DNA from 3 places in the Streptomyces sp. NPDC096323 genome. Region 2 is predicted to be linked to each of the others. Evidence: riboswitches for the same ligand, from Rfam matches in the RefSeq annotation. Region 2 holds a riboswitch; each other region holds the start of a gene.
What was found. A riboswitch is a leader RNA that binds a small molecule or an ion and turns the genes downstream of it on or off. The one in region 2 is predicted to bind cyclic di-AMP.

Region 1: it holds a riboswitch for cyclic di-AMP, as region 2 does, so the genes downstream of both, ABTX18_RS31030 (C40 family peptidase) here and ABTX18_RS02555 (M23 family metallopeptidase) in region 2, are expected to answer to the same signal.
Region 3: it holds a riboswitch for cyclic di-AMP, as region 2 does, so the genes downstream of both, ABTX18_RS14660 (M23 family metallopeptidase) here and ABTX18_RS02555 (M23 family metallopeptidase) in region 2, are expected to answer to the same signal.

The regions. Positions count from the first base shown of each region.
Region 1 covers NZ_JBEOSI010000013.1:53,756-57,020, reverse strand. Annotated here, with positions in the region: gene ABTX18_RS31040 (LysR family transcriptional regulator) at 1-705, opposite strand, end outside; gene ABTX18_RS31035 (LysE family translocator) at 779-1,426, shown strand; gene ABTX18_RS31030 (C40 family peptidase) at 1,460-1,933, opposite strand; cyclic di-AMP (ydaO/yuaA leader) riboswitch at 1,937-2,107, opposite strand; gene ABTX18_RS31025 (hypothetical protein) at 2,464-2,772, opposite strand; gene ABTX18_RS31020 (ATP-dependent Clp protease proteolytic subunit) at 2,780-3,265, opposite strand, start outside.
Region 2 covers NZ_JBEOSI010000001.1:569,228-572,492, reverse strand. Annotated here, with positions in the region: gene ABTX18_RS02570 (helix-turn-helix domain-containing protein) at 1-232, shown strand, start outside; gene ABTX18_RS02565 (DUF6126 family protein) at 278-454, shown strand; gene ABTX18_RS02560 (tyrosine-protein phosphatase) at 470-1,282, opposite strand; cyclic di-AMP (ydaO/yuaA leader) riboswitch at 1,760-1,915, shown strand; gene ABTX18_RS02555 (M23 family metallopeptidase) at 1,919-2,860, shown strand; gene ABTX18_RS02550 (SGNH/GDSL hydrolase family protein) at 3,099-3,265, shown strand, end outside.
Region 3 covers NZ_JBEOSI010000004.1:716,837-720,101, reverse strand. Annotated here, with positions in the region: gene ABTX18_RS14665 (aldo/keto reductase) at 1-119, opposite strand, end outside; gene ABTX18_RS14660 (M23 family metallopeptidase) at 328-1,500, opposite strand; cyclic di-AMP (ydaO/yuaA leader) riboswitch at 1,512-1,666, opposite strand; gene ABTX18_RS14655 (PP2C family protein-serine/threonine phosphatase) at 1,996-3,177, opposite strand.

The DNA.
Region 1 (3,265 bases), on a different contig from region 2:
CACCAGCGCATAGCCGGGGGACTCGCAGACCACCGCGGGCAGCGCCCCCGCCTCGGCGAGTGCGCTCTCCACCCCGCGACGCGGCGGATGCGTGGGCGCGCTGCTGATCAGGGGCCGGCCCGCGAGCTCCGTCACCGGGAGCCGCCCGCTGCCGTCGGCCAGAACCTGCCCGGCGGCCGTGATCAGCACGAGTTCCTCGACCAAAAGCGGCTCGGAGACGACACCCGGGGGCGGCGGCGACGCGGGGGCGGGCTCATAGGCGTGGCTCAGGGCCAGATCCACCTCGCCGGCCGCGACCGCGGCCACCCCGCCCGGCGGCTCGTAGTCGGTGACGACCAGTTCGACGTCCGGGTGCGCCCGGCGGAACGCGCTCAACACCGGGGGCAGCAGATGGATGCCTGCGGTGGTGAAGGTGCCGACCCTCAGGCGTCCGCCGGAGAGTCCGGCCAGGCCCGCCAGTTCGTGGCGGGCCTGCTCCATCTCGTCGAGGACCCGCCGTGCGCGCCCCGCGAGAAGTTCGCCCGCCGCTGTCAACCGGGCGCCCCGGTGATGCCGTACCAGCAGCGGCGCCCCCGCCTCCCGCTCCAGTTTGGCGAGCTGCTGGGAGAGCGCCGGGGCGGTGTAGCCCAGGCGGACGGCGGCCCTGGTGATCGAACCGGCCTCGGCGACCGCCACCAGCGCCGCCAGCCGTGTGGGGTCGTACATTAAGCGTTCCTTTTGGCAGGCCCTAGAGATTGCAAGTACATGCTAAAGGCTCTCCAGGTCCAGAGTGGAGCCCATGGACACCCAACTGACCGCCTTCGTCGGAGTCGCCGCTGCCATGGTCGCCCTGCCGGGCGCGGACTTCACCGTCGTCGTACGCAACGCCCTCGCCTCGCGCGCGGCGGGGGTGGCGACGGCCCTCGGGGTCGCCGGGGGTCTTCTCGTCCACACCGCGCTCGCCGTGGCGGGCCTGGCCGCCGTGCTCGTGGCGGTGCCCGCGCTGTTCCGCACCGTCCAGGTCCTGGGCGGTGCGTACGTGCTCTACCTGGGCCTCAGCGCCCTGTACGCGGCCCGGCGGCGCGGCGCGCAGGGGGCGGAGGCCGGGCAGGACAACGGGCACGATGAGCGGGCCGCGAGGGGAACCGGGCGCGCACTGCGCCAGGGGTTCCTGACCAACGCGCTGAACCCCAAGGCGCCCGTACTCTTCCTCAGCCTGCTGCCGCAGTTCGTCCCGGCCGGGGCCGCCCCCCTGCCCAGGACGCTGCTCCTCGCCGCGATCGTCGTGCTGATGGCGCTGATCTGGTTCCCGGCCGTGGCGCTCCTGGTGGACCGCCTCGGCCGGTGGCTGCGCCGGCCGCGTACCGCCCGGGCGATCGAGGGCGGCAGCGGCGCGGCACTCACCGCACTGGGACTCGTCCTGGTGACGGGCCCGCTGCTGCACTGACGCGGGCGCGCGCTCGGGTACGGGGGAGTGGCTTCAACGGACCCGTCCGTAGGAGACGCTCCTCGTCCAGATCTTCTCCAGGCGGACCACGGCCCCGGTCTTGGGCGAGTGCCAGATCTTGCCGCTGCCCGCGTAGATGCCCACGTGGTAGATGCTGCGGCCGGAACGGAAGAAGACCAGATCGCCGCGCTGTCGTTGGGAGGGCGAGATGTGGCGGGTCTTGTTGTACTGCTGCTGGGCCGTGCGCGGGAGTTTCTTGCCCGCCTTCTTGAACGAGTACAGCGTCAGCCCGGAACAGTCGAAGCGGCTCGGTCCGGTGGCGCCCCACCGGTAGGGCGCCCCCTTCTTCGACGCGGCGATGTTGAGCGCCTTCATCGAATGCGTCGCGGCCTGGGCGTCGGTCGCGGCGCCGGGAACGAACAGCGTGCCGCCGACGGCGGCGAGAGTCATGGCCGAGGCCGTAGTGGCCCGGGCAAGCAGAGACGGGACATGAACCTGCGCAGTCATGCGCAACCCTTCGTCAGCCGCCTGTGAAGGATGACCTGTCGGGTTCGGGCCGGCGAAGTGGCCCGGCCGCATACGCGGCTTCACCCCGAGGGTCGGCCGGAAATCCGGTCGGCCCGTTGTGCTGGGTCCTCCACTCCTGCCGATCCACTCCTGTCGACCAGGCATCCGGACGGCGGCAGGACTCGGCGTCCGCCCGGACCGCCCCGCCGCGGTGGCGGGGGCTTGTCGTCCCAGGGATCTTGACTCACCGCGTGCCGGATTTCCGAGGTGAAACGGCGATATGTGACCCTCGTCACGAATGACCTGTTCGGGTGGCGAGATGCCCTCCGGGGCGCTGTCGCCATGCGTCGACCGATGCCGTACCAGCGACGTAACGGCAGATCTCACCCACGGTCCGGCTCGAAAGCGCAAATCGAGCTGTCCCTCGTGCGAAGTAGCGCCTACGCCGAACGAGGGAGAGAATTCGGTCGCCGCGTCGGGCGTGTCGGCCGACGGGCTGATCAACGTCGGGCGTGCCGCCGACAGACCGGTCAACTCGGCGGGTCGGGCGGCAGGGCGACCCGCCGCGAGCGCCGCTCGCCGTCGAGAACACGCAGCGCCCTGGTCAATGTGGCCGCGTGGATCCGGGATTCGCCCCGCTCGTGCATCAGTGCGAGCGCGTCCCGCAGGGCGGCCGCGTGCGAGGCCAGCGCCTGGGCGGCGCGCAGGGCGCTGTACGTGTCGCATCCGTGGGCCGGATTGATCCGGCCCACCTGGTCGAGGACTTGCAGATAGCGGTCGATGAACTCGCCCTCCGCGCGGGTCAGGGCGGGCAGTGGCGCGAACTCCGGTGGCTCCATCGCGGATTCACCGCGCCGGGTGCGGCGGGACGGACAGTCCGCGGTTCTGCACGATGTGGTCGATCAACCCGTAGTCCTTGGCGTCCTCGGCGTCGAGGATGAGATCGCGCTCGGTGTCCGCGGTGATCTGCGCGGCGGTGCGGCCGGTGTGACGGACCAGCATGCCGGTCAGCGTCTCGCGCATCCGGTCCAGTTCCCGGGCCTCGATCTCCAGGTCGGACGGCTGCCCCTGTACGGGCTCGGCGAGTTCGGGCTGCTGCACGACTACGCGGGCGCCCGGCAGGGCGTGCCGTCGGCCGGGCGCGCCGGCTGCCAGGAGCACGGCCGCGCCGGCGCCTGCCTGGCCGAGGCAGAAGGTCTCCACCTCGCAGGTGAGGTACGCCATCGTGTCGTAGATGGCCGTCATGGCCCCGAACGACCCACCCGGGGAGTTGATGTAGAGCTGGATCGGCCGGTCGGGCGCGTCGTGTTCCAGGTACATGAACTGGGCCAC
Region 2 (3,265 bases):
ACGCGTCCACCCCGGCGAGGAGTGGCTGTACGTCCTGGCGGGGCACCTGAGGGTGATCCTCGGGGAGACGGTCCACGACCTCGCCCCCGGTGACAGCGCCCACTTCGACTCGCTCACCCCGCACCGGATCGCGGCACTGGACCGCGACGGTGCCGAGCTGCTGTTCGTCCACACCCTGCTGCAGAGCCCCGCCGCCGAACTGTGCCTCGGCAGCGGGATCCACCGTCGCTGAGGCGCCGTGCCCGCCACCGGCCCCGGTGGCCAGAGAGGACCTGTCATGTCCGATTCCGAGAACTACGACCCGCTCGGCCCGGGCCGGCCGAAGAACTACGACCCGCAGGAGAAGAAGATGCCGCGCGGGCTCGTCATCCGGCTCTTCGCCTACCTGGTGGCCGGGCACGTCATCGCCGGCTTCCTGTATCTGCTGTTCGCCGTGGGGATGCACAACCAGTAGGCCACCGGACCGCTCTCAGGACTCGTCGAGGAGGCGCTCGCGCAGCCGGTTGCGGGTCTGCGAGGTGATCTTGAGGCCCTCGGCGAGGTAGCGGTCGGTGCCGCCCCAGGTCTCGTCGATGGCGGAGAAGGCGGCGGCGAGGTAGTCGCGGTGGGCGCCGAAGAGCGGATTGAGCAGCTCCATCACCTCGGGCGACATTCCGGCGGGCGAGGCGTCGCTGCGGCGGATCTTGTAGCGGCGGTGCGCGTCGTTGGACTTGAGGTAGTCGGCCTCGATGGCCTCGCGCTCGACGCCGACGGCGAGCAGGGACACCGCGATCGAGATGCCCGCGCGGTCCTTGCCCGCGGCGCAGTGCATCAGGGCGGGCACGCTGTCCTCCGCCAGGGCGTGCAGCACCCGGCTGTGCTCGGCCGTGCGGTCCAGGATGATCCGGCGGTACGAAGCGGTCATGCGGCGGGACCCCTTGCCGTCGGCCAGGATGGACCGCAGCTCGTCCATGTCGCCGTCGCGCACCATGCGCCAGAACTCGGCGCCGTCCGCCGGGTCGCTGAGCGGGATACTCACGTTGCGCACGCCCGGCAGCTCCACGTCCCGGCCGTCCAGCTTGTGGTCGGCCGCGTTGCGGAAGTCGAAGACGGTGTGCAGGCCGAGACCGGCGAGGAACGCGGCGTCCTCGGCCGTGGCGTGGGCCAGGTGACCACTGCGGAAGAGCCGCCCGTACCGCACCCGGCGGCCGTCCGAGGTGGGCAGGCCACCCACATCACGGAAATTGCGGATACCCGCCAGCTCGGGCTCCGTCGACGGGGTCTGCGGCAGCTGCTGCGTCACGGTCACTCCTGGGGGCTCTGCCGCGTGCGCGTGTCGCCCGCGGGTCCACTCTCGTGACGATACGACATTGGTTCCTCAGGCAATCATCTCTGTGCGCGCCTGGGCCGCGGGCCCGGGTGCCGGGTCGCTGCTCCCGGCGACGAGGGCTCGACTCGCTTGGCTGTCCCGATGCGGTGGGGGGTGATGGGTGTGCATGTCCGTATTGGGGCTTTTCAGTGAACATGCCCCGCTTGTGCGGCAGATGGGAGCCCTCTCGTGAGCGGGATCTCATCCGTGACGGTGTGTGGTGGCGGGCCATCCGGGTATTCCGTGCCCGGCGCGGAAAGCCAAGATCCGTAATCCACGGAGTGTGACCGGAATTCCTCGCCGAATTTCCCGCACCGAATCCCGTACGCAAGTTGTGGCTTGTTTCCGCCGTCCCGGCTCGCTTAGGTTCACTGCACTCCGGACGGACCGCCTAATCCTGCCGCCGCCCGGAATTCGCACTCACTTCACCGCGTGGCAGGAGCGGGGGAACCAGGTAAGCCGCCGACCGGGAAACCGGCCGGCTCGGGGTGAAGTCGCGCCAGGCGCGACCGGACATCTCCAGTCCGAACCCGACAGCTCACCTCGCAGGCGCCGGAGAGGGAATCCTTCATGCCCATATCGGGTAAGCACCGCCGTCCCAAGTCCAGCACCATCGCCCGTGGCGTCGTCGCCGCGAGCGCCGGCGGAGCCGTCATCGCGCTTCCGCTGCTCGGCGCCACCGGTGCCCACGCCGCGGAACAGGCGGCTCCGGCCACCTCGAAGTCGGCCGCCGCGCACACCACCCCGGCCACCCCGGTCGCGAAGAAGCAGGCCGGCACCACGACCTACTCCGTGGTCTCCGGCGACTACCTGTCGAAGATCGCCGCCGAGCACAAGCTCAAGGGCGGCTGGGAGAAGCTGTACCAGGACAACCGCAAGGTCGTGGGCGAGAACCCGAGCCTGATCTTCCCGGGCATGAAGCTGACGCTCGGCGGCAAGGCCTGGGGCCACGCCCCGGCCACCTCTACGGGCTCCACCACCCCGTCGAAGGCTCCCTCGAAGGCCCCCGTCAAGACCGAGACGAAGGCCTCCACGACCTCCGCCTCGTCCTCCTCCGACGCCTCGTCGTCCGAGGAGACCTCGGCCCCGGCCGCCCAGAGCAACGACTCCGGTTACGTCCACCCGGTCCCGGGCAACCACACCACCGCCTACCGCGCCTCCGGTTCCAACTGGTCCAGCGGCAGCCACACCGGCATCGACTTCCCCGTCTCCACCGGCACCAGCGTGAAGGCGATCACCTCCGGCACCGTCGTCACCGCGGGCTGGGGCGGCGCGTACGGCAACGAGGTCGTCATCAAGCACGCCGACGGCCACTACTCCCAGTACGGCCACATGTCCTCGCTCTCCGTCTCGGCGGGCCAGACCGTGACCGCGGGTCAGCAGGTCGGCCTGTCCGGCGCCACCGGCAACGCCACCGGCCCGCACCTCCACTTCGAGGTCCGCACGGGCCCGGCGTACGGCTCGGACATCGACCCGATCGCCTACCTGGCGTCGCACGGCATCAACGTCTGATCAGGGCAACACCGGTCCGGTAACCCGGATCGGAGCAATGCGAAGAGGGACGGTGCGCGGCGGCGCACCGTCCCTCTGGCGTCGGCTCCCGCGCCGGGAAGCGGTAGGAGGGCGGCACTTGGCGTCGGCCGCACTTATTCCCCCTTTACCAAAAACTGACCGGGTGGTCTATCTCACCACCCGTCAACCCCGTATTACGGTCGCGTAGGTCACAATCGGCGGTGCAGGATATGCCCTTGTGGCAGACGATTCGAACAACATCCAGCAGGGCGTCACCAACCGACAGGGCGCCATCGAGTCGTACGCGGCGATTGGCGACAGCTTCACCGAGGGAGTCGGTGACCCCGGCCCGGACGGAACCTTCGTCGGCTGGGCGGACCGGTTCGCGGTACTCCTCGCGGACCA
Region 3 (3,265 bases), on a different contig from region 2:
TACGCGTCCAGAACGGCGAAGGACTGCGCCTCGTCGGCGGTCCAGCCGAAGACGTTGCCCCCGAGGGCGAGCGGGAAGACCTGAAGGCTGGAGGAACCGAGCTTGCGGAGAGAAGTCATGGGTGCAACAACGGCTTCCCCCGGCACCGCTATTCCGTGGCCGGTACACCTGAACCGCGGCCGCGGCCGCGGCCGGGCTGCGGCTGCGGCTGCGGCCCGACACATACCGCGAGGGCACGGCCGCGGACAGACCGGCAGCCCTGACGTCGGGGGGAGCGTCAGGGCTGCCGGGGTCGCGGGGCCGGAGAACCGGCGCGGGGAAACGGTCTCAGACCGTCAGGCCACGGGCGCGCAGCCAGGCCATCGGGTCGATACCGGTGCCGTCCGGGGTGTGGACCTCCAGGTGGAGGTGCGGGCCGGTCACGTTGCCGGTCGCGCCGACGCGTCCGATGGTGTCGCCCGTCGTGACCTTCTGGCCGATGCTCACGTCGATCGAGGACTGGTGGCAGAACCACACCTCGGTGCCGTCCTCGAGCTCGAGGACCGTGCGGTAGCCGTAGGAACCGGAGTAGCCGGCCGACTTGACCGTCCCGCTGTGGACGGCCTTGATCGGTGTACCGGTCGGCGCCGCGAAGTCGAGACCGGTGTGGTAGCCGGAGGACCACATCGATCCTGCCTCGCCGAAGGTCGAGGTGATCGTGTACGAGGAGGTGGGGATGGCGTAGCTGGCGGCGAGCTTGGCCAGCCGCAGGGCCTCCGCCTTCTTCGCCGCCTCCTCCGCCGCCTTCTTCTTCTCGGCGGCGATCTTGGCCTCGGCGGCGTCCTGCTGCTTCTTCGCCTCGGCGGCGGCCTTTTCGGCGGCCGCCTTCTCCGCGGCGGCCTTGACCTCGGCGTCGGCGGCGTCCTGCTGCTGCTCGGCCTGCTGGAGGATGCGGGCGCGGAGGGCCTCACCGGCGTCGGTGGTGCCCTGCTCGGCCTCGGCGGTGGTGATGCCGGCGGTGGTCAGCGGGGCGGCAGAGGTCGCGGCCGCCGTCTTCTCCGCTGCGGATTCGGACTCCTCGCCCGAGAACAGCGCGCCGACGCCCGGAAGGGACTTGGCGTCGGGGAGGTTGTCCGCGAGGGAATCGGGAAGAGAAATGGAGACCGGCGGCTTGCTCTGGGCGGTGGCCATGCCACCCGCACCGACGGCCGCGATGACGCCGACGCCGAGGACGGTGGAGCTGCGGGCCAGACCATTGCGCTGCTTGGCGACGCGGTGCTTGCCGCGCACGGGGCGGACGGACTCCTCGGTGGGGTTCCATTCCTCCCAGGTCCGCTCGGACCCGGCCTCGTCGGCGCGGAAGTCGTTTCCGAAGACGCTGCCCCGATCGGTCCCGTGGTCGGTCGCGTAGTCGGTTCCGTACTCCGTACCGAAAGCGGTGGCGGGCCGGGGCGCGAAGTCATCGCCGTACTCGGACCCGAACCGGGAGGGAGCTTCGGGGGCAGGCTTGTTGGACGCCACGGGGGCGCACTCCTTTCCTTCCTTCTCGCCTACCGGGTTAGCTGACGGGTTCGGAGCAGGAAGGTCTCCTACGGGTTCTCCGTCTCGTGGGACAAGACAGAGACACCCGATTCACCCCATGTAGGTGGTTCCCCGGTTCCCTTGCGGAATTCGGCGCTCGCGCACGGTGCCGCCACTGACGGCGGCTGGGACAACCGCGCTGCGTTATCGAACGTTAATAGACACCGGGGTCCGATTCCAAGCTGTTCCCACTGATCGTTCACGCCCTTGGCCTGGACTTTACGGGACACAACCGGGTGGAATCGGACGAGTTGATCGCGCCTCAGCTACCGGTCAGTTCCTGACGTTGCGTCACATGTTATGCGGAGTGATGCGCTTCGGTTACGGACGGTGGCATGGCATCAAGGCCGCCACCCGCTTCCCACCCCACTCCACTCCCGCCCAACGGACCTCCGGCTCATCCGCCGCGCACGGCCGCCTCGGCGGACCTCCGGCTCATCCGCCGCCCAGGCCGACGATCTTCACGGTCCTGCGCCGGTCGGGCTGGCCCTCGGTGGGCCGTACGACCGCGAGCAGCGCCATGTCGTCCGTCGACTCGCCACCCGTGTGCAGCCGTACGTCATCGGTCAGCGCGGAGAGCAGCTCGTCGGGCCCCGGGAAGATCCGTCCCCGTAGCCGCTCGGCGGGGTCGTAGAAGACGCCTTCGGCGTTACGGGCCTCGGAGAGGCCGTCCGTATAGAGGAGGAGCGTCGCGCCGGGAGGCAGGTCCCACTCGTCGGCCCGGTCCGGCCACTCCCCCAGACCCATCCCCAGCGGCAGCGCGGGCATCGAAGGACCGAGCACCTCCACCACCCCGTCGGTGTGCAGCAGCAGCGGCTCGGGGTGGCCGCGGTTGACGATCCGCGCCCGCGCCGCACCCGGCTGGATCTCCGCGAGCACGGCGGTGACGAACCCCTCGAACGCGTCGAGGCCACCGCGCCGGTCCGACTCCCGCGCCAGCGCCCGCTCCAGCCGCTGCGCCACACCCTCCAGCGTCTCCTCCTGCTCCGCCGCCTCCCGGAAGGCCCCGATGACCACGGCCACCGCCTCCACGGCGTCCAGCCCCTTGCCCCGCACGTCCCCGACCACGAGCCGCACGCCCTGCGGGGAGTCCGTCACCGAGAACAGGTCACCGCCGACGAACTCGTCCGCCTGCGCCGCCTCGTACCGCGCGGCCACATGCAGCCCGCCGATCCGCTCGGACGGCGTCGGCAGCACGGCACGCATGGCGGTCTCCGCGATGACACGGGCCGAGGCCAGCTGCTCGTTGCCGCGCCGCACGACCCCGTTGATCACGACCGCGAGCACGGAGACGGTGAGGACGGTGACCAGTTCGATGGCGGGCACGACCTGGAGCAGGGTGCCGCTGTAGGCCCGCAGCCCGACGACCGCCAGCAGCGCGGCGACCCCGGCACGGACGGTGCCGGCCAGCGAGGCGAACGGTGCGGCGATCAGCGGGGCAGCCGCGTACAGGGGGATGGCGGTGAACTCGGGCGGGCTCAGGACGTCGAACAGCACGCCTCCGACGATCATCAGCCCAGGCAGCACCCGGACGAACCGGCGGGTCCGCACCCCTCCGCCACGTCTGAGCCGCCGCTTCTCCCGCTTCCCCACCTGCTGATCTCCTGCCCGGTACATCCACGGCCGCGGACGGTACCGCGTACCACCACCCCCAGGCTTCCCGCAGCGGGGTCGCGTGGCGACTCCTCGTCGGCCAATGGGGGTA